4 regions of the Xenorhabdus sp. KJ12.1 genome follow, and region 1 is predicted to be linked to each of the others. Evidence: predicted binding sites of a transcription regulator. Region 1 holds the regulator's gene; each other region holds the start of a gene.
The links. The regulator Fur, encoded in region 1, represses iron uptake genes when iron is present. The targets are predictions, from matches to a motif close to ATAATAATGAGAACNACTATCAA.
Positions count from the first base shown of each region.

Region 2: a site for Fur is predicted at 3,730-3,752, ahead of sodA (superoxide dismutase [Mn]). Genes of this name have one in related genera too.
Region 3: a site for Fur is predicted at 5,232-5,254, ahead of AACS92_RS01300 (TonB-dependent receptor domain-containing protein). Genes of this name have one in related genera too.
Region 4: a site for Fur is predicted at 6,205-6,227, ahead of AACS92_RS00515 (TonB-dependent hemoglobin/transferrin/lactoferrin family receptor). Genes of this name have one in related genera too.

Region 1 is NZ_CAWNQH010000068.1:9,408-17,035, forward strand. It holds gene AACS92_RS10305 (efflux RND transporter permease subunit) at 1-2,986, shown strand, start outside; gene AACS92_RS10310 (TetR/AcrR family transcriptional regulator) at 3,032-3,622, shown strand; gene ybfE (LexA regulated protein) at 3,830-4,120, shown strand; gene fldA (flavodoxin FldA) at 4,295-4,828, shown strand; gene fur (ferric iron uptake transcriptional regulator) at 5,158-5,610, shown strand; gene AACS92_RS10330 (beta-N-acetylhexosaminidase) at 5,728-7,628, opposite strand, start outside.
Region 2 is NZ_CAWNQH010000066.1:64,680-72,307, reverse strand. It holds gene actP (cation/acetate symporter ActP) at 1-997, opposite strand, end outside; gene AACS92_RS09910 (DUF485 domain-containing protein) at 994-1,305, opposite strand; gene acs (acetate--CoA ligase) at 1,500-3,455, opposite strand; gene sodA (superoxide dismutase [Mn]) at 3,848-4,474, shown strand; gene AACS92_RS09895 (Exc2 family lipoprotein) at 4,590-5,012, shown strand; gene yiiM (6-hydroxyaminopurine reductase) at 5,067-5,738, shown strand; gene trpS (tryptophan--tRNA ligase) at 5,841-6,866, opposite strand; gene AACS92_RS09880 (phosphoglycolate phosphatase) at 6,871-7,575, opposite strand; gene rpe (ribulose-phosphate 3-epimerase) at 7,590-7,628, opposite strand, start outside.
Region 3 is NZ_CAWNQH010000002.1:3,092-10,719, reverse strand. It holds gene frdA (fumarate reductase (quinol) flavoprotein subunit) at 1-1,577, shown strand, start outside; gene AACS92_RS01315 (succinate dehydrogenase/fumarate reductase iron-sulfur subunit) at 1,570-2,304, shown strand; gene frdC (fumarate reductase subunit FrdC) at 2,319-2,711, shown strand; gene frdD (fumarate reductase subunit FrdD) at 2,725-3,081, shown strand; gene AACS92_RS01300 (TonB-dependent receptor domain-containing protein) at 3,155-5,215, opposite strand; gene AACS92_RS01295 (ATP-binding protein) at 5,442-7,214, opposite strand; gene AACS92_RS01290 (5-oxoprolinase subunit B/C family protein) at 7,211-7,628, opposite strand, start outside.
Region 4 is NZ_CAWNQH010000001.1:115,459-123,086, reverse strand. It holds gene AACS92_RS00540 (hypothetical protein) at 1-149, shown strand, start outside; gene AACS92_RS00535 (heme ABC transporter ATP-binding protein) at 236-1,021, opposite strand; gene AACS92_RS00530 (FecCD family ABC transporter permease) at 1,030-2,031, opposite strand; gene AACS92_RS00525 (heme/hemin ABC transporter substrate-binding protein) at 2,028-2,846, opposite strand; gene AACS92_RS00520 (hemin-degrading factor) at 2,843-3,916, opposite strand; gene AACS92_RS00515 (TonB-dependent hemoglobin/transferrin/lactoferrin family receptor) at 3,972-5,981, opposite strand; gene AACS92_RS00510 (3-deoxy-7-phosphoheptulonate synthase) at 6,353-7,399, opposite strand; gene ppsR (posphoenolpyruvate synthetase regulatory kinase/phosphorylase PpsR) at 7,560-7,628, opposite strand, start outside.

The DNA.
Region 1 (7,628 bases):
TTTCCCGATAGTGACGGTCACTGCTGCACAAAATGGGGCTTCCCCTTCCGAAATGGAGAATGCCGTTACCAAGCCTATTGAACGGGCAGTTTCTGGTTTACCCGGGATCCGGCATATTAACTCAACCATTACTGATGGTGTCTCTATTACTATTGTTGAATTTAATTTGACCGTAGATCCCAATGTCGCCGTTAATGATATTCGGGAACAAATCACCCAAATACGGGCAGAATTACCACAAACTATAGATGAACCTCTGATAAATCGTATTGATGTCGAGGGAGGCTCTATTCTGAATTATGCTGTTCAGTCAAAGGACAAAAGCCTGACTGAATTATCCTGGTTTGTGGATGACAAATTAAGTAAACATTTATTAACTATTCCCGGCGTACAAAAGGTCAGCCGCTCTGGAGGCACAAGCAGAGAAATATTAGTTGAACCTGATCCGGTGAAACTGGCTGCATTAAAAATCAGTGTTGCAGATATTAACCGGTTATTACTCCAGAGTAATGTCAATATCCCCGGCGGAAAAATGGTTATCGCCGGTCAGAATCATGCTATCCGTATTTTAGGTGCCAAAAATCAAATTGATTATTTACGTCAATTAAAATTCCCATTAGATAATAATAACTGGGTAACACTGGGTGATATTGCCACAATTAAAGATTCACATGCAGAAACAAATACTATTGCACGCCTGAATGGTGAACCTGTTATTGGTTTTGCAATCTTCCGCACCAAAGGCTCAAGTGATACTGTAGTTGAAAAAGGGGTCACACAGGCATTAAACAAAATTGAAAAAGAGTACCCTGATATTAATATCAAACTCGTTTCATCAAATGTGAAATACACCGTAGCCAGTTATAATGCCACTATGCAAACACTGATCGAAGGTGCAATATTAACGGTCATTGTTGTGTTCTTCTTTCTGAAAAGCTGGCGGGCAACATTAATTGCTGCAATTGCCCTGCCGTTATCTATCTTGCCTACTTTTATTATTCTGCATTTATTTGGCTACACATTAAACAGCATCACACTATTAGCATTAACGCTGGTGATCGGGATTTTAGTGGATGATGCGATAGTCGAAATAGAGAATATAGAAAAATATATCGAAAGAGGTGAAAGACCCTATATTGCCGCTATCAAAGCATCTAATGCTATCGGGTTTGCCATCATCGCGATTACGATTACGATTGTTGCCGTTTTTCTACCGGTCAGTTTTGTCGGTGGTTTTGTCGGCCAGTATTTTGTGCCTTTCGGCGTTACTGTTTCAGCCGCTGTTTTATCATCTCTGTTAGTTGCCAGACTGGTCACTCCACTGATGTCTGCTTACCTGTTATTACCGAAAAAGGCATCGGCTAAAAAAGCATTATCAGAAAAACATAGCGAAGCAGATAAAGTCAGGACACCTGAGTGGATCAACAAATATGTTACCATTCTCGATAAAACACTCAGATTTCGTAAAACAGCTTTGGCCCTAGCCCTTATTTTCCTTTTTGGTTCATTAAGCCTGCTTGAGCTATTGCCCTCCGGTTTTTTACCTAAATCAGATATCAGTATCGCTAAAGTAGATATTGAAGTCCCTCCCGGAACACAGGTAGCCAAAAGTGATGAACTGTTACAGAAAATTATTAAGCAGTTTAAAGACCGGCCAGAAATTGTAGATATTTTTTCTATCGCAGGTGTTGAAGGAACAGCCGGGGATATCAGTCAGAATAAAAGCACTATTATTATTAACTTAGTGCCGATTAATGAGCGGAAATTGTCACAAAAGGAGTTTGAAGAATCATTAGCACCTATTCTGAGTGCAACACCAGATATTCGGTATAATTTTGGCAGCGGTAGCGGCAATAGGGATGTTTCAATTGTTTTAGCCAGTGACTACCCGGAGATTCTTTCTCAGACAATACAGCAGCTACGTCAGGAAATGATGCAGTTAAACGGATTAAAGAATGTTCAGATCCTACAACCGTTACCCAGACGAGAAATTATCATCACCCCCAATATTGCGGAAGCAGCCAGAGCGGGTGTAACAACCGATGCGATTGGCGCTGTCATTAAAACCGCCACCATTGGTGAAACCAGTGCCAATACCGCAAAATTTAATTTACCTGACAGGCAGGTGCCACTCCGCGTTTTATTGGCTAAAGAGGACAGGGATAGTCTGGCCGTGCTGCGTAATATGTATGTCAGCAGTACATCAGGAGTGAATGTCCCGATTAAATCTGTTGCAGATATTACCTTCAGCTCAGGGCCTGATGCCATAGAACGCATCTCCAGACAACGTAAGGCCGTGATTGAAGCAGACCTTGACGGCATTGCTATCGGAACCGCATTAGAGCAGATTAATCAGTTATCCACGCTGGAAAAATTACCGCCGGAAGTCAAAAGGATTGAGTATGGTGATGTTGAATACATGAATGAGATGTTCGAACGTTTTTTCACCACCATAATGCTCAGTATCCTGATGGTTCTGGCTATCCTGATTATTCTGTTCAAAGATTTCTTACAGCCTCTCACCATTCTGGTTGCCCTGCCGTTCGCTATCGGTGGTGCTATTATCGCTTTGCTTCTTTACAATGCTACGATTGATATGCCCGTTATCATCGGTTTTTTAATGTTGATGGGCATTGTCAGCAAAAATTCAATCTTACTGGTTGAGTTTATTCTCGAAAAATCTCGCTCTGGCATGTCACGCAATGATGCCATCATTCAGGCAGGGAAAGAGCGCGTCAGGCCGATCATCATGACAACAATTGCCATGATTGCCGGCATGATCCCTCTGGTTCTGACCAGTGGTGCGGATACCAATTTCCGTGCTCCTATGGCTATCGCCGTCATTGGCGGGTTACTCAGCTCAACTTTACTCAGTTTGTTGTTTGTGCCCGTTATTTATAGCTATATGGATGATTTTAAAAAATATATCATTCCACGTCTCAGGAAATTGTCATCGGTAACAAAAGACGATCTTAATTATCACTGATATGAATCGATCTGATTCTGTACCCAGCCTTTGGAGGAATATAAGGTGAAAAAACAGACCGAAAAACAGCGGGAAAAACGTAAGCATATTCTTGATGCAGCCATCTCCTGTTTTATCGAAAAAGGATTTCATGCAACATCGACAGCAGAAATTTGTAAAACGGCTGGTATGAGTCCCGGAAACCTGTTTCATTATTACCCGACCAAAAATGCCATTATTGAAGCTATTGCAGAAGAAGATAGCCATGACTACGATGAGATTCTGGCTGCCTGTTATGATGAAAATTCAGTGACCGTGACTATCGAAAAGTTGTTAGCAAAGCTGGTAGAGCTCTATAACGAACCCGGCTATGCCCGGCTAAGTATCGAAATTATTGCTGAGGCCAGCCGGAATCCGGCTATTAATAAGATATTTACCGAAAATGAGAAAAAAGTCCGCGAACATTTAACCCGGCTAATCAGCAAAGGCATTGAAAATGGGGAAATTGATAAACAAATTAATGCTGAACAGGCCGCTTCCTGGCTGATGATCACCGTTGATGGTTCCATCGGCAGGCAAATCATGGAACCTGATTTTACATGGCAGCAAAATCTTGATTCTTTTACCTATATGATACGAAAGGTTTTTATGCCGTAATCCCCGTATCCATGTACTGATTAAGGAAATGACCTTAATCAGTACAAATGGTTCCTTTTCTGCTTTATCTGTTTCACGATACTTTATTAACCACTATTGTTATACCCAATCCTGATAATCTCTCCTATCAACCAGTAGCGACACGCGCCCAGCTAAGGTATCATTGCCGGCTATATTATTGGTACACGCCCTTTATCAATTGAATTTATGGCAAAAGAACAAACTGATCGCACCACACTGGATTTGTTCGCAGATGAACGCAGGCCTGGGCGACCTAAAACAAGTCCGCTGTCCAGAGATGAACAGCTTAGGATCAATAAACGTAATCAGCTACGCCGGGATAAAGTCAAAGGACTTCGCCGGGTGGAGCTAAAACTTAATGAAGATGCTGTCGATGCACTGAATCATCTGGCAAAACAGCGCAATATCAGCCGCAGTGAATTGATTGAACAGATGTTGCTGGCTCAGTTAGCAACAGAAAATAACCTTACCAATTAACGGCTTTAATTCAACAGCGTGATACGGCGCTACCACACAAATCTGACAGACTTGTCACTGATGTTTGGTCAAAATAAAGTTTTTTCGTTTATTAAAACTGATATTTTTCTCCTGCTGATTTCAGCGTGACGTGTATAGCTTAACTACACATAAAACAAGAGGTTAATCCACTTTATGGCAATAATAGGTATATTCTTCGGCAGCGACACTGGCAACACAGAGAACATTGCCAAAATGATCCAAGAAAAACTGGGCGGTGCTGATGTTGCGGAAGTCCACGATATTGCCAAAAGCAGCAAAGAAGATCTTGAAGCTTTCGATATCCTGCTGCTAGGCATTCCAACCTGGTATTACGGCGAAACCCAATGTGACTGGGATGACTTTCTCCCGACACTGGAAGAAATCAATTTTGAAGGAAAATTGGTTGCCTTGTTCGGCTGCGGTGATCAGGAAGATTATGCAGAGTATTTCTGTGATGCTATGGGCACCATTCGCGATGTCATCGAACCTCGTGGTGCAATTATCGTTGGTCACTGGCCAATCGAAGGGTATCACCATGAAAAATCAAAAGGAATGGCAGACGATAAACACTTCATTGGTCTCACCATTGATGAAGATCGCCAGCCAGAACTGACTGATGAACGTGTTGAAACTTGGGTAAAACAGATCACGGCTGAAATGAGCCTGTCAGAAATCCTTGGCGCATAAAATTGTTCTGGCGTCTGATAGACATAAGAAACGTCTTTTGCACAGGATAATTCCTGAATAATGTGTCATGATAACGCGATAGGCATGGTTTTCATTTTCAATATCCATGCCTATAATCTACAACGTGAAACTAAATCATGATTCTCTCACAATAACACCCATAACTTATGGATTTTGAGTCGCATCACGATGGCAAGGGTACTCATCCTCCGGAACATAGAACACTATGTGACAGAAATAAATGAGTACAGCCAACAAAAAGGCGATTTGAAAAACGATGGGTATGTATTGTTAAGTTCACTAAACTCAAGCTACAGGACTGAATCCGCATGACCGACAACAATAAAGCATTGAAAAATGCTGGACTTAAAGTAACACTTCCTCGCCTGAAAATTCTGGAAGTGCTACAGGACCCAGAATGCCATCATGTCAGTGCGGAGGATCTCTACAAAAAACTGATTGATATCGGTGAAGAGATTGGCCTCGCCACTGTCTATCGCGTGTTGAACCAGTTCGATGATGCCGGCATTGTTACACGCCACAATTTTGAAGGCGGTAAATCGGTTTTCGAACTCACTCAACAACATCACCATGACCATCTAATTTGTCTCGACTGCGGTAAAGTGATTGAATTCAGCGATGAATCCATTGAAGAACGTCAGAAAGATATCGCAACACGTTATGGAATCAAGCTGTCAAATCATAGTCTATACCTGTATGGTCACTGCACTACAGGCGATTGTCGCAAAGACGGTTCGTTACATGATGAGAAAGCACGATAAGGAGTCAGCATTTACTGCTACTTCTAGTGTCTGACCCTGTCAGAGAAGCTACTGCCGATTAGCTAAGACTAATCGGCAGGTTGCTTTTGAATATCCTATTAAAGGGCAGCTTTAAGATTACTCAGAGAATACCTCTTCCACCCGGCTGAAACGCTTGCCGTCAGTGCTGACAGAACGTATTTTCACATGACCATTAACATGAGGCCGCTGTCTGTCATCATAAGCTTCCCATGTTTTTCCATCATCTAATGAATACTGAATAGTCAGACCCGGCAAGGCGATATTCGCTTCCAGTATCCCGGAGACAATTTTTGCACCGGGTATCGGCAGACGATACGGAATATGAGCTTTATCCAGTTTAGCCATTTCGCGCTGTCCCATCAGATTAGCAAAATGCAGCCAATCCTTATTAAGCTTATCGGTGTCTACATACCGTGTAATTCCGCCTTTATATTCCCTTCCTTGCTGGTAATTCTGCTCCCACTCAGCCTGATGCCATGCCCGTTCCGCCAACGGTAATAAGCGCGGATAAATCATATATTCCATCTGCTCATCAGTGCGCACAGTCTCACTCCATGACTGCCCTGACAGCCCATATGCTCCCGGCCAACGTTTACCGCTGTTTGCATTAAAATGGTCTCCGTTGATATCCACTGAAGTTTCAGCGTTTTGTGGCATATTATTGGGTGCAAAACTGAAGATTTTCGCTTCATCATTAAAACGGGAGGCCCAGTAGTAGCCCCGCTCTTTCGGATTGACCTCGTAGGGCATATCCAGATAAACATAATCAGGACTGGAAATAATGACCTGATAGCCTTTATTAGCCCAGTCATTAACAGAATCCGCACCGCCCCAATAAAGCGTATCCCAGAAGTTGACCGCAACATGTCGTGTAGCAAAGTCTTTTGCTGATTTCGCATGTTTCAGTCCGTCCTGCCATGATTGCATCGTATCAATGCCATGTTTATTAACGATTTTACTGACTTCAACCGCAAAATAACTGGACAGTTCATCAACATCTTTGATAATGCCCTCCGCAATCATTTTTTGACAAGCCTGAGATTTTGCCCACGGCTTATCTTCAATTTTCTTATTGATGATCCCTTTACCCGGCTCAATCGGGCCATCTTTATCCTGATATCCCGCGCCCAGACGAATATTTTTCGCTTCATCGCCCCCATAGTGCCATGTTGTCAGTAGTGAGCCGGCTTCTTTATGCATCTCGGCAATTTCACTGATAACTTTGTCAATAAAACGTTTGGAAGAGTCCATACATGGATTCAGATAACTATGGCGATCATAAAACTGTACAGATGTTGTATTTGAGGTATCTGTCGGATCGAGCAGACGATACTCATTAGCTGCCTGTTCTTTTCCTTCTGCCATCAGTTTCTTATAACGGGCTTCCATTGACACCACCGCTGCACGGGCATGAGCCGGAATATCAATCTCCGGGATCACCTCTATCTGACGGGCTTTAGCATATTCCAGAATATCAATGTAATCCTGACGACTGAAGTAACCACTTCCCATATTATTACTATCCGGCCCTGAGCCTAACTGTGGTAGCAGGCACTTTGTCTCACTTAAATCATGGCAGCGTTTACTGCCGATTTCTGTTAGCTCCGGTAAACCGGGAATTTCCAGACGCCAGCCTTCATCATCACTTAAATGGAAATGGAATTTATTCAGCTTATAAGCAGCCATTTGATCCAGCAGACGCAATACAGCTTCTTTACTATGGAAATTACGCCCGACATCAAGGAACGTGCCACGATACTCAAATCGGGGTGCATCTTGTGCGGTTAATGTGGCAATTTTCGGTACACCATCAGCCGGGATCAGGGAAAACAGCGATTGCAGGCCGTAAAACACGCCGGACTGATCAAAAGCAACTATATGTGCTCCCTTGGGGGTGATATCCAGCGAATAAGCACCTTTCACCCGCCAATCACCCGCAAATTTGTCAGCATTAATTTGCGTTGTAATCAGGTAACCGTTATCGGTTAATTTAATCT
Region 2 (7,628 bases), on a different contig from region 1:
TAAATGCAGCATTAGGGCTGACTAACAGTATTGCGCCAAACCCGATAATAAATGTCAGAATATAGAAATAACCGATAAATCCGGTGGCATAGAAAACACTTTTACGAGCTTCTTTGGCATCATTAACGGTAAAGAATCGCATAATGATATGTGGTAAACCTGCGGTACCAAACATTAACGCTAATCCTAAAGAAAGCGCAGATATTGGGTCAGAAACTAATCCCCCGGGACTCATAATTTTTTGGCCATTTGAGTGAACGGCAATAGCTTCTTTAAACAGAGTATTGAAATTGAAATTTACGGCTTTCATGACCATCAACGCCATAAATGTGGCACCGGCCAATAACAGGATTGCTTTAATAATCTGCACCCATGTTGTTGCCAGCATTCCGCCAAACAGCACATATAGAACCATTAAAATACCAACTAAAACCACAGCGATGTAGTAATTCAGCCCAAATAACAACTCGATGAGTTTTCCTGCTCCAACCATCTGTGCAATCAGGTATAAAGCAACAACAACTAGTGAGCCTACCGCTGATAATGTACGGATTGGGCGCTGTTTTAGTCGGTAAGAAGCAACATCAGCGAATGTGTAGCGGCCCAGATTTCTTAATCGTTCTGCGATTAGGAACAAAATAATCGGCCAGCCGACAAGAAAACCAATGGAATAAATAAGGCCATCATAACCGGAGGTATAAACCAGCGCTGAAATCCCCAAAAATGATGCTGCAGACATATAATCGCCTGCAATTGCCATACCGTTTTGGAAGCCAGTGATCCGCCCGCCTGCGGTATAGTAATCAGAACGTGAAATTGTCCGTTTTGATGCCCAATAAGTGATGTAGAGTGTGAACCCGACAAATAACAGGAACATGATGATTGCCTGAATATTTAAAGGTTGTTTTTCTACATTACCTGAAATGGCATCTGCTTGAGTGAGGATGGGGTAGAGGGAAGAAAATAACGCGATTGTTGATAGGACAAGTTTTCTCATTTTCTCACCTCATTGAGAATAGCTGAGGTTAAACGATCAAATTCACCGTTCGCTCTGATTACGTAAATCCCCGTTAATATAAAAGAAATAAAAATAATACCGACACCCACAGGAATACCACGAGTCATGCTGGAGCCCTCATAAAGAGGAGTGCCAAGCCATCCAGGAGCAAAAGCGATGAGGAAAATAAAACCAACATAAAGTATTAACATAATGGCAGATAACAACCAGGCAAAACGCCCACGCTTTTCAATTAACTCTTTAAAGTGAGGGTTGTTTTCGATTTCTTGATAAATATCGGTACTCATCAGGCTATCTCCTTTTAGGTATTAAAGGACGAACCTTAAACAACATTGAGGGTTGCCAGATACGGACAGCAACATTCGAGAGAATGCATGACTATCTGTCACGTCCCTGAACAGTTCTGTATTTTTTGATTATGCTTACCAAGCCGCCTTGCGGCGGCGTGCATATGAACTATATGTGCCTTATGGCATATACATTAAGGCATCATTATGGATTGCTTTTCTTCCAATAATTTTTCCACAACGCCGGGATCAGCCAAAGTGGAAGTATCACCTAAGTTGCCAGTATCACCGGAAGCAATTTTGCGTAAAATACGCCGCATAATTTTTCCTGAACGTGTTTTTGGCAGAGAATCAGTCCAGTGCAGGATGTCCGGAGTCGCAATTGGGCCGATTTCTTTGCGAACCCAGCTTCTGACTTCTGCATACAAATCAGGAGAAGGTTCTTCACCATGAATTAATGTGACATAAGCATAAATTGCCTGCCCTTTAATACGGTGTGGTATCCCGACAACAGCCGCTTCCGCAATTTTGGGATGAGCAACCAACGCAGATTCAATTTCTGCAGTTCCCAATCGGTGGCCTGAAATATTCAGCACATCATCAACACGACCAGTAATCCAGTAATAACCATCTTCATCTCGTCTGGCACCATCGCCACTGAAATAAACGCCTTTGAAGGTAGAAAAATAGGTTTGCTCAAAACGGTCATGATCACCAAACAATGTACGAGCTTGCCCCGGCCATGAATCGGTAATGACAAGATTACCTTCACTCTCGCCGCTTAAGGTTTCTCCGGTATTATCGACTATTGCCGGGCTTACGCCGAAGAATGGCAGTGTGGCTGATCCAGCTTTGAGGTCGGTTGCTCCGGGCAACGGCGTGATCATGAATCCACCTGTTTCTGTTTGCCACCATGTATCGACGATAGGGCATTTACTGTTGCCTATTTTCTTGTAGTACCATTCCCAGGCTTCTGGGTTGATGGGTTCCCCCACTGAACCCATGATGCGTAATGATGTGCGTTTGGTGCCTTCAATAGCTTTATCCCCTTCTGCCATTAACGCTCGAATGGCGGTTGGTGCGGTATAGAGGATATTGACCTGATGTTTATCTACAACCTGACAGAGACGATTCACATCGGGATAGTTTGGTACTCCTTCAAACATTAAGGTTGTTGCACCACAGGAGAGCGGACCATAAAGCAAGTAACTATGGCCGGTTACCCAGCCTACATCAGCTGTGCACCAGTAAACTTCGCCGGGACGGTAATCAAACGTATATTTGAATGTCAAAGATGCATAGACCAGATAACCACCGGAGGTATGTAGAACACCTTTAGGCTTACCTGTTGAACCGGATGTATAAAGAATAAACAACGGATCTTCGGCATTCATTTCTTCAGCAGGGCAATCTGAACTAGCCTCTTTGGTTAATTCATGCCACCAGAGATCGCGTCCGGTATGCCAGTTTGTTGCATTATCAGTACGTTTGAAGACGACAACATTAGTCACATTTGTCACAGCAGGATTGCTTAGTGCTTCATCGACATTTTTTTTCAGCGGAACAACTCGGCCAGCTCGTAAACCTTCATTGGCTGTGATGATTAACTTCGCATTTGAATCGATAATTCGACCGGAAATTGCATCAGGAGAAAAGCCGCCGAAAATTACGGAGTGAATCGCGCCAACCCGGGCACAAGCCAGCATGGCGACAGCGGCTTCTGGCACCATTGGCATATAAATAGCGACAACATCGCCTTTTTTGACTCCGAGTTTTTTCAAGACATTGGCGAACTGGCAGACATCGTGGTATAGCTCCTGATATGTAACATGTCTGGATTCAGCCGGTTTGTCTCCTTCCCAGATAATGGCAGTCTGATGGCCTCGCTCCTGTAAATGGCGGTCAAGGCAGTTAGCACTTAGGTTAAGTGTGCCATCTTCAAACCAGCGGATACTGATATGCCCGGGGTCGAAAGAGGTATTTTTCACTTTTGTATAAGGTTTTATCCAATCGACAATTTTACCTTTTTCTCCCCAGAACCCCTCAGGATCCTGTAGTGAGCGTTGGTATTCTTGCAGATATTGTTGTTTGTTTATCAGGGCTGTTTCTGCGATGTCAGCAGGAATAGGGTGCTTAATTATTTGAGTCATATTTTTATCTCCTTGCAATTGTTAATACTATGTCAAAACAAGGTTAACTAAAGTGTAAGAAGAATTTTTGTTTCTTTTTTGCGCGGAAGATCACGCAATAGAGATAATGAATGTTATGAAGGGAACATTTAATGCGGTGTATTTATATAAAATATACCGTTATTCATAATCTCATTTTTGGAAAAATTAACTAACTGTTGGATTCTATTTGGTTATTTATTCTTATTTATAGATTAAATACAAAAGGAAAGGAAACCACAGTGACAATATGGAATTGATAATCATTTTCATTACCGTTTGATTCACTATAATAATCCTGTTGCTTACAAGGTGTGATCTTCATCCCCCAATAAATAAAGGGTGTATGTATTTTAAACAACTGGAGATTTAATATGAGTCATTCATTACCTTCCTTGCCTTATTCTTATGATGCACTGGAACCTCATTTTGATGAACAAACGATGCTTATTCATCATACTAAACACCATCAAACCTACGTTGCAAATACCAATACCGCACTGGAAAATTTCCCTGAACTCGCTGGTCTGGACATTGATGATCTGGTTCAGCAGCTTGACAGAATCCCGGCTGATAAACGTACTTTTATGCGTAATAACGCAGGAGGTCATTCAAATCACAGCATGTTCTGGAAAGGGCTAAAATTAGATACGACGTTATCCGGTGCTTTAAAAGCAGCAATAGAACGGGATTTTGGCAGCATTGATGCTTTCAAAACAAAATTCGAACAGGCAGCAGCTACCCGTTTTGGTTCTGGCTGGGCTTGGCTGGTACTGAAAGAAGACGGAAAACTTGATGTTGTTTCTACTGCAAATCAGGATAGCCCGTTGATGGGAGAAGAAATTTCCGGTACTTCCGGTTATCCCATTTTAGGGTTAGATGTATGGGAACATGCTTACTACCTTAAATATCAAAATCGCCGCCCTGATTATATTAAGGCATTTTGGCATGTCGTAAATTGGGATGAAGCAGCAAGGCGTTACGAAGAAAAAATTAAATAACAGCTATTATCTTCATCTTTCAAAAAGTGCTGATCATAACCGTGGTCAGCATTTTTATTGGCCATAATTTTCGCTATCATTCGATTTTTTCTTGTTTCGCGATTAAAGGCACATAATGAAAAAGAACGCTGTCATAACGATTACAACCCTTATAGTATCCTCCTTACTAATGTCTGGCTGTGCGCAGCCCAAAACAAGTGCCGAACGTAATGCCAAGCATTTTGTTTATGCTTCTAATGATGATTTTGACCCCAATTTCAGAACTAAAATCTACGATAGTATCGAGCTTTCAATACCGTTTTTTGAGCAATTCTGGCAGTTTGGTAAAAAAGACAGAGAAGCAGGTGTATCCCCCGAAGAGGCGCAGCAACGAGTAATTTATTTAAAAGGTGATGAATTCATGAATTCAATTCGGAGAACATCGCATTTTGAGGGTAAAGTTTATGAGAGCAGCGAAGGCCCTTCAATAAAATGGCGTAAGGCAATGTCCGAAGCTATATCTGCTACTTATATGGATGGTTATGAAGGTCGGAACTAACCGATTGTTTTACTGACTGTCTGTTCATTATGTGTTTATTGAGGAGAAATGGAAATGTATTACCCACAGATATATAGAGGAAAAATAATCTCCTCCGAGAAATTGGGTTCCTCTGCAATCAATAAACTGCTGGTAAATGGCAGTTTACAGCTTACTTCTCTGGGACTGGAAGGTGATGAACAGGCAGAAGCCCGCTTTCATGGCGGGCCAGATCGTGCACTTTGCCATTATCCGATGGAACATTATCTATTTTGGAAAAGGCAATTCCCTGAATTAATGGAGTTATTTGTACCCCCGCTCTTTGGTGAAAATATATCAACGGAAGGGATGACAGAAGAGAGCGTTTATATCGGAGACATTTTCCAGTGGGGAGAGACAATTATTCAGGTAACTCAGCCTCGTTCGCCTTGTTATAAACTTAATATCATTACCGGTATTGAGAATTTTGCTGCCATCATGCAAGACAGAGGCTATTGCGGCTGGTTATACCGTGTGATCTCTTCAGGTGTAACCTGTGCGGGTGAACCAATAAAGCTTCTCAGTCGGAATAGTGATGTTTCTGTGAAAGAAGCCATTTCCATTGCTTTTCATAGCCCATTTGATGAAGAACAATATCGTCGTTTAATGGGAGCTGCCGGGCTATCTGCCAGCTGGAATCTCACGATGCAGAAGCGGATATTACTTGGAAAAATAGAGAGTTTTAGTCACCGCTTATTTGGAAAATAAGTAAATTTTCTATTTTTAAACAGGTATTCAATCGCTTGTTACTTAAGCCATGTATATATGCCAAAGGGTCAGCGTTAATAACCCTTTGGCATGTAACTGCTATTACGGATGGGTAATAAACCCAATTGCTTCATAAACCTTATTCAGGGTTTCCTGAGCACGAGCCTGTGCTTTTGCTGCACCTTCTGCCATGACTTGGTTAAGCAGAGCTTCATCATTACGGAAATGGTGATAACGTTCCTGCAAGTCAGCCAGCATTTCACACACTGCGTCTGCAACCGCACCTTTCAGGTGGCCGTACATTTTTCCTTCGAACTCTGCTTCCAATTCAGGGATGGTTTTGCCTGTTACACCTGACAGAATGTCCAGTAAGTTGGAAACACCCGGTTTGTTTTCCAAATCATAGCGGACACGAGGTGGCTCTTCAGAATCGGTGACTGCACGTTTGATTTTCTTGGCAACAGATTTCGGGTCTTCCAATAGAGCAATGACATTATTGCGGTTATCATCAGACTTAGACATTTTTTTGCTCGGCTCTTGTAATGACATGACACGAGCGCCTTCTTTCGGAATGAAAGGTTCCGGGATCGTGAAAATCTCACCGTAAAGAGCATTAAAACGTTGTGCCAAATCACGAGTCAATTCAAGGTGCTGTTTCTGATCAATACCTACAGGGATCTGATTAGCCTGATAAAGCAAAATGTCAGCAGCCATCAGGACAGGATAGTTAAACAGACCCGCGTTAATATTTTCCGGGAAACGGGCGGACTTATCCTTAAACTGTGTCATGCGGCTGAGTTCGCCGAAATAGGTATAACAATTCAGTGCCCAGGCTAGCTGGTTATGCTGAGGTACGTGTGATTGGACGAAAATAGTGCTTTTCTTTGGATCGATACCACAGGCAAGGTAAAGTGCCAGCGTATCCAGCGTACGTTTTTTCAGTTCTTCAGGATCCTGACGTACGGTAATGGTGTGCTGGTTAACAATACAATAGATGCAATCATATTCATCCTGCATCTGAACCCACTGACGTAACGCTCCCATGTAGTTACCGATGGTCAATTCACCGGAGGGTTGTGCGCCGCTGAATACAATAGGTTTCTGTTTCGTTGCTGTGGGTTCGTTCATTTTATTACGCTTCCTGTAAGTTCAAAGTTGGTAATCCAATTGTTGGTAGTAAATCCGGAAAATTGTCTAGTACATAATCCGGGTGGTTTAATGCTATTGATTCCCCATAGTTATATCCATAGGTTAAGCCAACACAAGGGCAGCCTGCCGCCTGTGCAGCCAAAATATCATTACGGGAATCACCAACAAAAAGCAATTCATCTTTATTTAAACCAAACATGCCCATTGTCAGAAACAGTGGTGCAGGGTGCGGTTTTTTCTGTTTAACATCGTCTCCTCCCAGTACCAGTGAAAAGTATTGACTGATACCAAGAGATTCCAGCAATGGTGCAATAAAAGGTGTCGGCTTATTAGTAATAATCGCCATCGGCAGGTTATGTTTTGCCAGCTCAGCCAGTGTTTCTTTGACATGAGGAAACAGTTTGCTACCCGTCGTGACGGTAGTTTCATAGAATTTATCGAACAGACTGCGGACTTCACTGAACAGTTCAGGGGAAAACTCTCCGACAGCCCATTTCAGGGCACGTTCAACCATGATGTCCGCGCCATTACCCACCCACACAGCAACGCGTTCTTTGCCTGCTGCGGGCAGAGCTTTGGTGAGTAAGGCCTGATCCAGAGCATCTGCCAGCCCACTGGCGCTGTCTACCAGCGTTCCATCCAGATCGAATGCAATGGCCTGAATTGCTTGTGCTACATTTTTTTTCATCATGTTGCCTGTCGTTATGCCACTGTTGATAACTCACTGCGCATTTCATCAAT
Region 3 (7,628 bases), on a different contig from region 1:
GAGACTGGCTGTGTGAGCAGGATGTGGTTGAGTATTTTGTCAAACACTGTCCGACTGAGATGACCCAGCTGGAGCAATGGGGTTGCCCGTGGAGCCGCAAAGAAGATGGCTCCGTGAATGTGCGTCGTTTCGGTGGCATGAAAATTGAGCGCACATGGTTTGCCGCGGATAAGACCGGCTTCCATATGCTGCATACACTGTTTCAAACCTCACTCAAATATCCACAAATTCAGCGTTTCGATGAACATTTTGTCCTCAATATTCTGGTTGATGAAGGCCGTGCCCGTGGCCTGGTTGCCCTGAATATGATGGAAGGCAGTAAAGTTCAGATTCGCGCAAATGCAGTCATTATGGCTACCGGTGGTGCAGGCCGTGTTTATCGTTACAATACGAACGGCGGCATCGTCACCGGTGATGGCATGGGTATGGCTTTCCGGCATGGTGTTCCACTACGCGATATGGAGTTTGTGCAATATCACCCAACCGGCCTGCCGGGTTCCGGCATTCTGATGACTGAAGGCTGTCGGGGTGAAGGCGGGATTCTGGTGAATAAAGATGGCTATCGCTATCTACAGGATTATGGTTTAGGGCCCGAAACGCCACTCGGTCACCCTGAAAATAAATATATGGAACTGGGACCACGCGATAAAGTTTCGCAGGCATTCTGGCATGAATGGCGGGCAGGACGAACTATTACAACGCCGCGCGGTGACGTTGTACATCTGGATCTGCGTCATTTGGGTGAGAAGAAATTACTGGAACGTCTACCGTTCATCTGTGAACTGGCGAAAGCCTACGTTGGTGTTGATCCGGTCAAGGAGCCTATCCCTGTTCGTCCGACAGCGCATTACACTATGGGCGGAATCGAAACCAATCAACAATGTGAGACCCGTATCAAAGGGCTGTTTGCTATTGGTGAATGTTCTTCTGTCGGCCTGCATGGCGCAAACCGTCTTGGCTCTAACTCACTGGCAGAACTTGTCGTCTTTGGTCGTCTGGCGGGTGAAGAAGCTGCCAAATGTGCTCAGGAAGCTCCTCCCGCCAATGAAAATGCACTGGCTGCACAGGTTCACGATATTGAGGCTAAACTCAATAAATTGCTGAATCAACGAGGCGAAGAAAGCTGGGCAAAAATTCGTGATGAGCTTGGAACGGCAATGGAAGAAGGTTGTGGTATTTATCGCACCCCTGAATTGATGCAAAAGACGATTGATAAGATCGCAGAGCTGAAAGAGCGCTTCAAGCATATCCAAATCAGTGACCGCTCCAGTGTATTCAATACTGACCTTCTCTATACCATAGAACTGGGATTTGGGCTGGATGTGGCGGAATGTATGGCTCACTCCGCGATGAATCGCAAAGAATCCCGCGGTGCCCACCAGCGCCTTGATGAAGGCTGTACCGAACGTGATGATGAGAACTTCCTGAAACATACACTGGCTTTCTACAACCCTGAAGGCGCGCCACGTCTGGAATACAGTGATGTGAAGATCACTAAATCCCAGCCCGCAAAACGGGTTTATGGTGGGGAAGCCGCGGCACAAGAGAAAAAACAGAAGGAGCAGGCGAATGACTGAGATGAAAAACCTGAAAATGGAAGTCATGCGCTATAACCCGGAAACCGATGATGCGCCTTATTTCACAACATACGATGTCCCTTATGATGACCAGACTTCGCTGTTGGATGCATTAGGCTATATTAAGGATAATCTGGCTCCTGACCTGTCTTATCGCTGGTCCTGCCGGATGGCAATCTGCGGCTCCTGCGGCATGATGGTCAACCGCGTACCAAAGTTGGCCTGTAAGACTTTTCTGCGCGACTACCAGCACGGGCTGAAAGTGGAAGCCTTAGGGAATTTCCCCATAGAGCGGGATTTGGTGGTGGATATGACTCACTTTATCGAAAGTCTGGAAGCCATCAAGCCCTACATTATCGGTAATGACCGTAAACCTTCTGATGGCCCGAATGTGCAAACTCCGGCACAGATGGCGAAGTATCATCAGTTCTCCGGTTGTATCAACTGTGGCCTATGCTACGCAGCCTGCCCTCAGTTCGGCCTGAATCCTGAGTTTATCGGCCCTGCTGCCGTCACGCTGGCACACCGCTATAACCTTGATAACCGTGATCATGGTAAGAAAGAGCGTATGTCACAAATCAACAGCGATAATGGTGTCTGGTCCTGTACTTTTGTCGGTTATTGTTCTGAAGTTTGCCCGAAACATGTCGATCCGGCAGGAGCAATTCAGCAAAGCAAGGCAGAAAGTGCAAAAGATTTCATTATCTCCATGCTGAAACCACAATAAGGGAGGTGAAAGTCATGACAACAAAACGTAAGCCTTATACCCGTGGCATGGAGCCTACTTGGTGGCAAAAATTAGGTTTTTATCGTTTCTATATGCTGCGTGAAGGCACTTCTGTTCCTACTGTCTGGTTCAGTATTTTGGTGCTTTATGGGCTGTTTGCCCTGAAAGCCGGCCCTGAAAGCTGGGGTGGTTTTGTCTCTTTTCTACAAAACCCACTGGTATTGCTGATCAATATCATCACCTTGCTGGCAGCATTATTACATACCAAAACCTGGTTTGAACTGGCGCCCAAGGCACTCAATATCATTGTCAAAAATGAAAAAATGGCACCGGGGCCCATTATCAAATTATTGTGGACTTTCACTATTATTGCGACTGCCGTGATCCTTGGCATAGCGCTAATCTGACCCCAAGGAGGATCTGATGAATCAAGTACCAAAACGTTCCGATGAACCTATTTTCTGGGGATTGTTTGGCGCTGGCGGTATGTGGAGTGCTATTGTCGGGCCAGTCATTGTCCTGCTATTAGGCATTTTACTGCCATTAGGATTGGCACCGGAGGCGCTCTCTTACGAACGTATTCTGACTTTCTGCCAGAGCTTTATTGGGCGTGTTTTTTTATTGCTGATGGTAAGTCTGCCACTCTGGTGCGGATTACACCGCATACATCATGCTATGCATGATCTGAAAATTCATGTTCCTGCCGGTAAATGGGTGTTTTATGGCTCAGCCGCAATTCTGACTGTTGTGGCTCTGATTGGTGTTTTTACGCTGTAGTTAAACATATATCGCTAAAAGATGAGCCTGCGACTAAACCGCAGGCTTTTTACTAAGCGTTATATCTCGTTTCTTAGAACTTATAAGAAACCGTCGCTTTATAAGCTCGGCCTTTCTCTTCTTGGCCTTTATAGGTATTCAAATAGTAAGACTGTTCGTTGTAACGCTTGTCGAAGATATTATCGATACCAAACTGGAGTTCTGCGTTTTGAAATACGCCTGAGGTCGGTGCCCAGGAAATATGCATATCACTAACGCCAAAGCCCGCTTTATGAATATTTACAACCTTGCCATCATCTGTCCCATTCGCATTTGTTGAGCGGACAAATCGGGAATTCCAGCCAAGTTCAATATCAGTTTTATCAAATAGATAGCTTCCACCAACAGTGAAAGAATCACCAATGGACGGGGTAAACTCTAATCTTGAGTCAAACAACGCGCTACCCTGAACAATTTTGTTATTTGCTTTGGCGTAAGTCGCTCTCAAAGACCAGTTATCCAGTTTATATTTAGTCGCTAGTTCAAACCCTTCCAGTCTGGATTTAGGGATATTATTAAGCGAACTTTTTGCTAACGTGGTAGCCAGATTTTTGAAATTGGTCTGGAATACTTTACCAGTCACAGTAAATGAGTCATTTTCAGCAAAAACAGACGGATAAGTACCACCAATACCCGTTTCCAGATTGTAACCCGTTGTTGCTTTTAAGTTAGCATTGTGGTTACTCGGGCCCATGCCGATCTCTTTACCCAACGGACCTCTGAAGAGTTCAGTATAATTAGCAAACAATGTCGTTGATGCGCCCAGTTCGTATTTCAGACCCAACGCTTTTGAGAAATGAGCATAGGTTCTTTCAAAAGGCTCACTCTTTTTATTAATAGTATTGTATTTATAATGATCCCATCTTACGCCAGGAATGAAATGGAAATCAGCAAACTGAATATCATCCTCTAAATAAACAGAAGACGATTTTCCTGTTTCTACCACTTTGTTATATGTATTTCTTGCTGCCTCTGTATACGCCATTCTGGTATCGAAATACTCATAGCCATAAGTGAAAGCATGGGCCAGCTGATAAGTATCAAAACTAGAAACGTTACGCGCTCTAATACCCTGAGTTTCGGTAATCGTGTCAAAGCCTTTGCCCGGACCACCGACTTCCTTCATATGATTGAAATTTTGTTCTGTGTGATAAGCAGAGATTTTCAGATCAATGAGGTCATTACCAACCGGTACATATCGGTAAGCAATATTATAAGCCTCACGCTCTGAAGCGTATTTCCCTTTTCTCCCTTTATTCACATCAGGACCAAAGTTCAATCTGAAATTAGTGTCTGCATCATTCTGATAATGTTCTTTTGAGACATTGATATACTGCTCATCAGTCAGATTGAATTTAGCTTTTAATAAATAGTTGATCAGCTTCCCATCAGTAGGAATGGATTCTTGCCCGGCTTTATCTCTGCCCGTTTTAGCATCACTCATATTGCGATGGTTAAAATAGCCCAATAAATCTACAGCACCAATTCTTCCATAAGCGGCCAAAGACTTCTGAAATTCAGAGCCATTACTGACATAGCTTAATTTTCCTTTTGCGCCAAATAAGCGCCCCGGTGCTAATAAATCACCAGCATCAACAGTTTCAAATTTTAATGAACCAACTAATGCTCCGGTATCATAGGTAATACTGTTCGTACCCACATTGATATCAATTTGCTTCAGCATTTCAGGATCAATACCGTAGCTTCCTGCATGGTGAAAGTGATAGCCTTCCTGTCTTGCGCCATCAATCGTCACATTGATAAATTGGTCATCCATACCACGGATTTTAAAGCGCTGCCCTAAAGCGCTAGGGTGCCCGGCTTGTACGCCCGGCACATTTTTTAATACTTCACCGACACTTTGCGCTTGTCTAACTTTAATTTCGTTGCGACTGACTTTTCCACTGTCCTGTTCTGAACTGTTACCCGCAATAACAACAAGTGTATCGCCTGTTGAGGCTGATTTTCTGGTTGATTCTTCGGTATGTGCCACTGCGTTAGTAGAAATAGCGATGGTCAACATAGATGCTGACATCAAAGGAACACACAAACCACTTTTAGCCATGCTTGCGTAAATTTTGGTAGTTTTAGACATTTATTTTTTAGTTAAAATATTATTGAGAAGCATTATTATTTACATTCATAAAAGAAATGTAAATAACATTAAGTGATTATCGTCATATTTTACTATTTGGGTTAGGTGGGAAGGTGCCATCCAACATAGCGATACTAAGAAGAGGCTGATTTCACAAAAGCAGATTTACTAGAGGGGTATAAATTTAGAATCAATTTATACCCCTTTGATTTTTCAAATAATCAGGCTATTCAATGTTCGCCAGAATGCTTTCTGCATCCTGATAATCACCTTCCTGAGCACGGAAGGTGATTATCCCTGAGCGATGTGCATTGATCTGTACTTCCATTTTCATGGCTTCCATGATGGCAATCACATCACCTTCACTGACTTGCTCTCCCTCCTGTACTAGCCACGAATGCAGGATACCGGATATGGGGGCTTTTACCTGATGAGGGTCTTCCGGTATTTGTTGGACTACTGGCGAAGAAGGTTGTGGCTCACCAACAGGCACTAAAGGTGTTAATCCTGCCAATAAATCCGCTGGCAATCCCATTTCATGCCGACGACCATCAATCTCAATAAATGTACGGATAATGCATTTGCTTTCAGCCAGATCCTGACGGGGTAAAGCGGCCAGTTGATTGGCAAATTCTGTCTCAATCCAACGGGTATGGACGTTGAAAGTATTCTCTGATACAAAATCAGGGTGTTCAATCACCGCCTGATGAAAAGGCAAAACTGATGCTACGCCACTTATTTTAAATTCTCGTAAGGCCCGACGCGCACGGGCAAGAGCCTGTGCACGCGTTGCTCCTGTGACAATCAGTTTTGCCATCAACGAATCAAAGGTTGTCGGAATGACAGAGCCATTGTTTACGCCTGAATCTAAACGAATACCGGGGCCAGAAGGTGGGGTAAATTCGGTAAGAGCGCCAGATGCAGGCAAAAAGCCTTTTCCGGCATCTTCCGCATTGATACGAAACTCAAACGAATGCCCACGAGCAATAGGGATTTCCTGAATGCTTAATGGGTAGCCTTCTGCGATCCTCAACTGCTCAATAACTAAATCAATCCCGGTTGTTTCTTCCGTCACAGGATGTTCAACCTGTAAACGGGTATTCACTTCCAGAAAGGAGAGTGTTCCATCAACACTCAGCAAAAATTCAACAGTTCCTGCTCCGACATAATTAGCTTCTGCACAAATCGCTTTTGCCGACTGATGAATGCGCTCCCGGTGTTGCTGACTCAAAAAAGGTGCCGGGGCTTCTTCTATCAGTTTCTGATTCCGACGCTGCAAGGAGCAGTCACGGGTTCCCAACACAACCACATTTCCGTGTTTATCTGCGATTATTTGTGCCTCGATATGGCGGGGCTTATCCAGAAACTGTTCAATAAAACATTCGCCACGGCCAAATGCAGCTGTCGCCTCACGTACCGCAGAGTGATACAACTCCTCAACTTCATCATGACGCCATGCTACTTTTAACCCACGGCCCCCGCCGCCAAATGCAGCTTTAATCGCTATCGGTAAACCATGCTTTTCAGCAAAAGTGATAACTTCCTGCGCATTTTTAACCGGCTCTGTCGTTCCCATGACTAACGGTGCTCCAACTTTCTGAGCAATTTGGCGGGCTTTAACTTTATTCCCCAACTCATCAATCGTATCGGGTTCCGGGCCAATCCAAATTAAACCGGCTTCAATAACAGCGCGGGCAAATTCAGCCCGTTCAGATAAAAAACCATAGCCGGGATGTACCATCGTAGCCTGCGCTTGCTTTGCAATATCCAACAAACGAGGAATATTGAGATAGGTTTCTGCCGGGCTATTCCCTGCCAGTGAATAGGCTTCATCCGCCAGTTGCACATGCAATGCGTTGACATCTGTATCAGCATAAACAGCAATAGTCCGTATGCCATAATCACGACAGGCACGGATAATACGAACGGCAATTTCCCCACGATTGGCGATTAAGACTTTTTTTGGGTTTTTATTAATACTGTGCACGGTGGTATTCATTGCAGCTCTTCACTCCCCTGAATGTCATGAAACTGATTAATGGGATTAAATCTAATTTTGGCATTGATCGGAATCTGACCAGCAAGATCAAGATGATAATCAGCCACCGAAGCAATAACGGGGTATCCACCTGTCACGGGATGATCCGCCAGAAAGAGAACGGGTTGCCCGCTGGCGGGAATTTGTATCGCACCAAAACTGGTTCCTTCGCTTGGCAGCTCTTCATTCTTAATTCGAGACAACGGGCAATCGCCCTTTAATCTCAAACCAATCCGGTTCGATTGTGGCGTAACCTGCCAGATTTGATTTCGTAATAACTCGACGGATTCCTGAGTGAACCAGTCAGTTCTGGGTCCGAAAAATATATCCAGTACAACAATCTCATCTTTATTGGGCATCACGAATTCTAGGGTT
Region 4 (7,628 bases), on a different contig from region 1:
GGCAGGAGTTGATGGATGAGCATTTTAATCGAGCAGTCAAAAATATGGTGGAAGAAGGCTGTGAAATGTTGGGTTATGCTTTATGCCTGATAGCGATATTGTGGTATCTACCATCGGCCCGTAAGAAACGGCTGATGGATATGAAGTAATTCTTCTCTGATATTGCATATCCGATGCGATTATTGAGGCAAGTTTTGCTGAAATTTGCAAAAGTTGCCTCTAAAAAGGGAATAGACTATTGACGGAGATAAATCTGTGGCTGATGAGTTTCAGGATGTTGCATAACGCCTAAATCAGCCCGATACCATTGTTTAAGAATATCATCACGCAGAACATCTTGCGGTGTACCTGAGGCGACTAATTCTCCTTTATGTAACAGAAGAATTTTGTCTGCGTAGAGTGCAGCCAGATTCAGATCATGCAATACACAACAGACAGCCAGAGGGTGCTGCCGGGTAAGGTTATGAACAAGCCGTAATGTGTGCTGCTGGTGGTAAAGATCCAGTGCTGATGTTGGCTCATCCAAAAACAAGCAAGACCCAGTAGGCTCTGGGTGCCAGAGCTGAGCCAATGTTCTGGCCAATTGAACCCGTTGCTGTTCTCCTCCGGATAGCTGTTGGTAATTACGATGTTTCAGCTCTTCACATTCGGTCAATGCAATCGCTTCATTGATAGCCGTTTTCTTATGGGTGCTTTCATGAGGAACACGCCCCATCGCAATGATTTCTTCAACACTAAAAGGAAAGGAAAGCGAGCTATATTGCCGCATTACTGCGCGAATACGAGCGAGTTTTTGCGGTTCCCAGTCAGCAAGGGAAGTGCCCTGTAACAGGCACTCACCACTGGCTGGCGAAACATAACCTGTTAACAGCCGTAACAGAGTGGATTTACCTGCGCCGTTAGGCCCAATAATTGCAACAACTTCCCCCTGATTAAGAGAAAGGGACACATCCTTGATAATTTGGCGTTGCCCGATGAAATAGTTCAGGTTTTTAGCTTCGAGCAAACTTTTTTGCATTATTGGCTCCATTACAAGCGGCCTCCTGATGGTTTAAGAATCAACCATAAAAAGTAAGGCGCACCGATTAAACCAGTGATAAGACCGACCGGCATTTCAGCGGGAGCCACTAGCGTTCTGGCTAATGTATCCGCAGTTAATAACAGGCATGCTCCACCCAATGCGGATATTGGCAGTAACCAAGAGTGATCTCCACCAAAGCGCAACCTGACAAGATGAGGAATGACAAGGCCGATAAAACCGATAACACCGCTCAATGCCACAGCGCAGCCAATCAGTAGGGCACTCAGTAGTAGTAACTGAAACTTAGTCCGTTGAACATTAATGCCTAAATAGTGTGCTTCTTCGTCTCCTAACTGGAGGAGATTCAGTTTTCGTGACTGGCTGAGTGTCAGCAGGCAAACAGGAATAATAATAGAAGCGGCAATAATCAGTGTTGGCCATTCAATCTGGTTTAATGAGCCCATCATCCAAATGGTGAATTGCCGTAATTGCTGATCATCACTGATATAGCTCAATACACCGATAAACGATGCGCACAGGGTATTGATGGCAATACCGGCAAGCAGCAATTTTGACATATTGCCGTGGTTGTATTTATTGAGTGAAAATATCAGGAATGAAACCAGTAAACTGCCGATAAAAGCAGCAATGATATGGGCGTATAATGCAATACCCGCAGGTAAGGAAAGAGGCACAACAATAGTCAATGCCACCGTCAGTGCCGCCCCACTGCTTATCCCTAATAGCCCGGAATCTGCAAGCGGGTTGCGGAATAGCCCTTGCATGACAGCTCCAGACATAGCCAGTGCACTTCCAACCAGAATAGCCAGCAAAATGCGCGGGAGGCGAATATTTAACCAAATCTGCCAGTGTGGGTCCTCCAAAGAGGACTCCCACAGCGTTTTAAAAGAAAGAGGCAATGCCCCCATGTTGGCTGAGCTGATTGCCAGAATAAACAGCAATACAGTCAGTAACATCAAGCCAAGGCTGGGGGATTGAGAACGACTCATTGCACTTTCTCCGCAGCCTCACGGACTTTTTTCATGACAGCGGGTGTCTCGATACCGAATCCGAGCAGGCCCATTTCATCCACAACGACGACCTGTTTTTTCTTGCCAGCGGGCGTGAAACTTATTCCCGGAAGTTGCCACAGTTTATCCATTCCACCCAAAGTTTTTAGCCCATCGGTACTGATAAGCAGCAAGTCAGGTTGGCTGGCGATAACACCTTCCTGAGACAGAGGACGGTATCCATTGAATCCCTGCATGGCATTTTGAGCACCAATGGCGTGAATAATCTGATCTGCTGCCGTTTTCTGACCGGCAGCCATTGGCATGATCCCGCCGTGACTCATGACAAACATGACTTTTGTTGGGATCTCTGACGTGGTGATTGTAGCCAGCTGTTGCTGATATTGAGTGATCAGCTCTTCACCACGTTTTTCCTGTTTGACCGCCTTAGCGACGGTCTTAATTTTTTCAGGAACGGCTTCTAACGAGGCTTTGCTTGTCACTTTAATGACTTTTACACCGGAATCTTCGATTTGCTTGAGTGCCAGAGAAGGTTGAGCCAGTTCGCTTGCGAGCACCAGTGATGGACGCATAGACAGAACGCCTTCTGAGCTCAGCATGCGCATATATCCCACATCAGGAATTGAAAGTATTTCCTGAGGATTTTTGCTGGTACTGTCTCTGGCAACAACATGCTGCCCTTCACCCAGTGCAAAAACAATTTCAGACACATCACCACCGATTGTGACAATACGTTCAGCAGAGAACGCACTGGCAGAGATGGTAAGCATAAATGTTAGAAGCCACTTTTTCATGCTACACAATTTTCCTTTTCTGGTTGCAGTTTAGGCAGAGCGGCAACCTGATCACGCCATTGTGCCTGCTCAGGAGTACCTTCAGTACGCTGACCATACAATTGGGCAATTTGGTTACCTTCAGCATCAAACAACTCAAGGCTGGTGACGAAACCATCTGTTGTTGGTTTACGTGTGATCCAGCTTTCAGCGATAGCACTTTCAATCAGATGCAATGTGAAATTGCGATTAAAAATGTTAGCCCACTTCTGGGAAGAGTTTTCTTCCTGATAAGGCATCAAGCGCTCCAGTTTACCAGTAAAAATCTGGATACAACCGCGGTTGCCGACGAAGATCATAATTTCATTTTGATCTTTGTGTGCAACTTCAAGGATCTGAGTCAGAGCGGAGTTATCTACACGATAAGCCAGATCATCTTTGACAGCATTGAAGATTTGCTGACGGTTCAGATTATGACGGCTCATCATAATGAAGAACTGGTGAACGTCAGTCATTGCACGCCATTCTTCATCCAACTGCACTTTCAGCTGTTCAGTCATTTCTGCATATTCAGGGGCTTTTGCCGGTTGAACTTCCAGAGCAGGGTTTTCTTCTGTCTGGTATTTTTCAATCAGTGCTTCCCATGCAGCCATATCTGTATTAGAGGTGGTGTACACTTTGTGCAACGCATCACCCTGACGATCAAAGAACTGAACGCTGTGACGCAGACCGTTCTTTGCTGGTTCTACCAGATAGAAAACACTGCTCCAGTGATCGAAAAATACACGCAAATCAAGTTCACGTGGATTGAGGATCAAGCCAACATGTTCGCTGAACTTGGTATTTTCGTAACGACCAACCTGCTCATGAACTGCGAAGTCATTACGGGTAATGGCTTTGGTTTCACCAACAGTTGCCAGTTCTTGCAGCAGAGTAGGAGCATCAACGTTCAGACGTTTCGCGTCGATACCGACACGACTGTGCAGTAATTCTCCTTCACTGACATTAAGATAAGCCGCCAGATCGCGTGCATATTTGGCTTTATTATCTGCTTTTGCCTGTTGGTAACGTTCATAAAGTGACTGATTCACAGTTGCTAGCTCCTTAAAAAAATGGGGTATAGTTTAAAAATAGTACTTTTATTATTTACCATTGGTAGCTGATGAACAGCTTGGCATTACGGCCACTCTGTGGAGCACCCAATGTTGAGTAATATTGCTTATCAAAAGCGTTGCCGAGCACGACAGAAGTTGTGACACCTTTTAGCTGGTTTTCGCCGTGGTAGCTGATATAGAAATCATTGACGCCGTAGCCTGACTGTTGGGAAGCATTTTTCTTCCCATTTTTATCTTTAAAATTAGTCTGGCTAGTGAATTTGCCTACCCAGCCAATAGATACGCAGGTATCAGAAAGAGGGATATCTAATGTGCTGGTTACAGCGTCAGGGCTTAGAGCTTCAATAGATTTACCTGTTTGCTCATCTTTACCTGTGGTGCGGTTATAAGCCAGATCCCATGAAAACCAGTCAGTGCCATAATTCATTGAAACATCCCAGCCCCATATTTTGGCTTTAGGGATATTGATCGATTCTGTAAATTTTCCATTCACAGCGCGAGAAATATAGTCTTTTGCTTTTGTGTCAAAATAGCTGGCTTTAAATTTCAGTCTGTCGTTGGGGATCAATAAATCATCGAAACGCAATCCGAAGCCATATTCCTGAGTTTCATTGCTTTCAGGGCGCAAATTCGGATTAGGTTTCCAATTATTTCCAAAGAAATGCAGGGAATCATCATACATCTCTCCCATGGTCGGAGAACGGAATGCCTGAGAATAGGATGCAAACAGCATTGACCAATCTGTAGGAGTAATGCTGATAGCGCCTTTTGATGACCATTTATCCGCATTAATATCTTTATATTTATCGTTTGATGCCTTGTAATTGTCATAGCGTGTACCAACGACAACTGAAACAGGCAGATCACGAATGGTTATTTCATCCTGTAACCAGCCAGATGCGAAACGGATATCTGCTTTTGGAAAGCCATTGAGATTATCATTGCTTGGTATTTGCTTCTGTTTATAGATTTCACTACCGTAAGTAAATTGGTGCGCAGCAAAATTAATTGCGCTGAAATGCGAACGGTTTTCCAGTTTTATACCGTAAGTTTCTTGTCTGCGGCCTTCAAAACCCTTTTCTTTCGTTTTGGCATTGATAGTGATATCGGAATAATAAATATCATTTCTCAGGTTCAGCCACTCATACTCTGACGGATTAAGTCTATAAGTTAGCTGCACATCGCGTTGGGTTGTGGTTCGTTCAGTCTTCTCTGCAGCTTTGTAGGTTTGTGGATTTTTCGGTTCATGAGCTTTATTGCGGTAATAACGTAATTCACTACCAATTGATTGGTTATCATCAATTTTCCATGTGCCTTTTGCCATCATATTGCCGATGTTTTCATCATTTTGGCCTTTTACACCACCGCCATAGCGAATATTGCCAACATCGCGGGTACTGAAAGTAAACAGGCCATCAAGATTCTCAGTTTTGCCAAAGGCAGCAGCGCCAAGCCCCCAGCTGTGATCTCCCGTTCCCGCCCGGCTGAAAACACGAAAACCGCTATTTTGTCCTTCCTGTAAGAGGTCTGCTGCATCAACTGTCTGATAGGCAATCACGCCACCTAATGCACCACTGCCGTAGAGCAGGGCGGATGGGCCACGAACGATTTCAACCTGTTTAATCAGCGCCGGATCAAGAAAAACACCATTAATATGCCCGGTATCAGTTCCCTGACGAACACCGTCAACCAGCATTAAAACCCCTTTTTGGGAGTAACCACGCAGGCTGATATCTTGCCCATTAGCGCGCCCGTAATCAGCGGCATTAATCCCGGGGATTTTACGCAGTAAGTCGTTAGCATTACCTGCAACTTTGCTGCTGGCTGAATTCCCTTCAACAACTGTTACCATCATTGGAGCTTCAAAACTGTCACGCTGATTGCCTGTGGCATAAACCGTTATCGTATCTTTATGCTTACTTTTTTCGGCTGTGTCTTTTTTGTCAGTTGGAATGCTGGCTGCGTGAGCAGAAGACAACCCTGTTAAAATAACAATACTTAATGCAGACAATTTCAGGTTTGGTGGCTGAATCCGGGACATGCAAGTTATCTCCATGATTTAATGGTGTTTTAAAACATACGAGTGGTTTTAATCCCATGACATGAATATGCCTTATTTTCAGGATTATGATTAAGTCAAAATAAGATTTTGTTTAAGGTTGAACCACGATGTAATGTCAAAAGGATCTGCTGTTGCAAAGGGGTAATGTGGTAGTACGGGTAGTCAGTTAGTATTTTCATAGCCAATATGAACAATAATTATTCTAATATTGAGAATAATTATCGTTTCTATGATGATTAACTTCAAGCTATTTTTTTATATAAGGAAGAATGGGTAATCTAAGGGCTTTTTAACAGGTTATGGCTTCCATTATGAACAGAAGCCAAAAATAGATACTAAAGAAGAGGTATTCAGCAACTTTTTTTAGCTGCTTCGGCCAGTATATGAAGGAACTCTTCTGTATCCTGCCAGCTAAGGCATGGGTCAGTAATTGATTGTCCATAGGTCAGCGGTTCTCCCAACATGATTTTTTGGGAACCTTCGACTAAAAAACTTTCCGCCATAACACCAGCGATGGCTGTTGAACCAGAATTAATCTGCTGGCTGATATCTCTGGCGACATCCAGTTGCCGACGGTGGATTTTCTGGCAGTTACTGTGGCTGCAATCAATGACTAACCTTTCCGGTAAGCGGAATTCACGCAGTTTCTGACAGGTTGCAGTAATATCTTCAGCGTAGTAATTAGGTTTTTTTCCGCCACGCATGATAACGTGCCCGTAGGGATTTCCGCTGGTTTGGTAAATTGTCATCTGCCCGTCTTTATCCGGTGACAGGAACGTATGTCTGGCACTTGCTGCACGTATTGCATCAATCGCAATATGAGTATTGCCGTCAGTACCGTTTTTAAATCCGACAGGGCACGAGAGGGCGGAAGCCATTTCCCGATGGATTTGGCTTTCAGTTGTTCTTGCACCAATAGCGCCCCAGCTAATTAAATCCGCAATATACTGCCCGGTCACCATATCCAGAAATTCTGTCGCGGTAGGCATTCCCAATTCGTTGATATTTATTAATAAATTACGTGCAAGTGAGATCCCTTTATTGACCTGACAGGAACCGTCCAGCATAGGGTCTGAGATTAATCCTTTCCAGCCGACAACAGTCCGCGGTTTCTCGAAGTAGGTTCTCATTACGATTTCCAGACTATGCTGATATTTTTCACGCAATACTTGCAGGCGTGATGCATAATCAAGGGCAGCATCGGTATCGTGAATAGAGCAGGGACCGATAATAACCAGTAAACGTTGATCGTTACCGTTGAGAATGGCTTCAATGCGTTTTCGTGACAGCGTCACATTTTGGCGTATTTTTTCTGATATCGGATACTGTTCAGAAAGGGTTTTAGGTGTTATCAGCTTATCAATAGAGCGGGTTCGTAGCTCATCTGTTTTGTACATATACTTTCTCGAATTCTACTTCATTTTGAGGCGCAGTCTGACGTGATAGAAATTACAATAACTCAGCCTCCGATAAATTCAACAAAACATTAACGTCAATTTAAGCGAAACGCTTGTGTATGAAATTTTAATGATGCCTGAATTATGCTGATCCTTTGGGTCAGAACATACGCCGTTTCAATCCCATACTGTCAATAATCTTGGCTGAAATCTCTTCGACAGAATAATT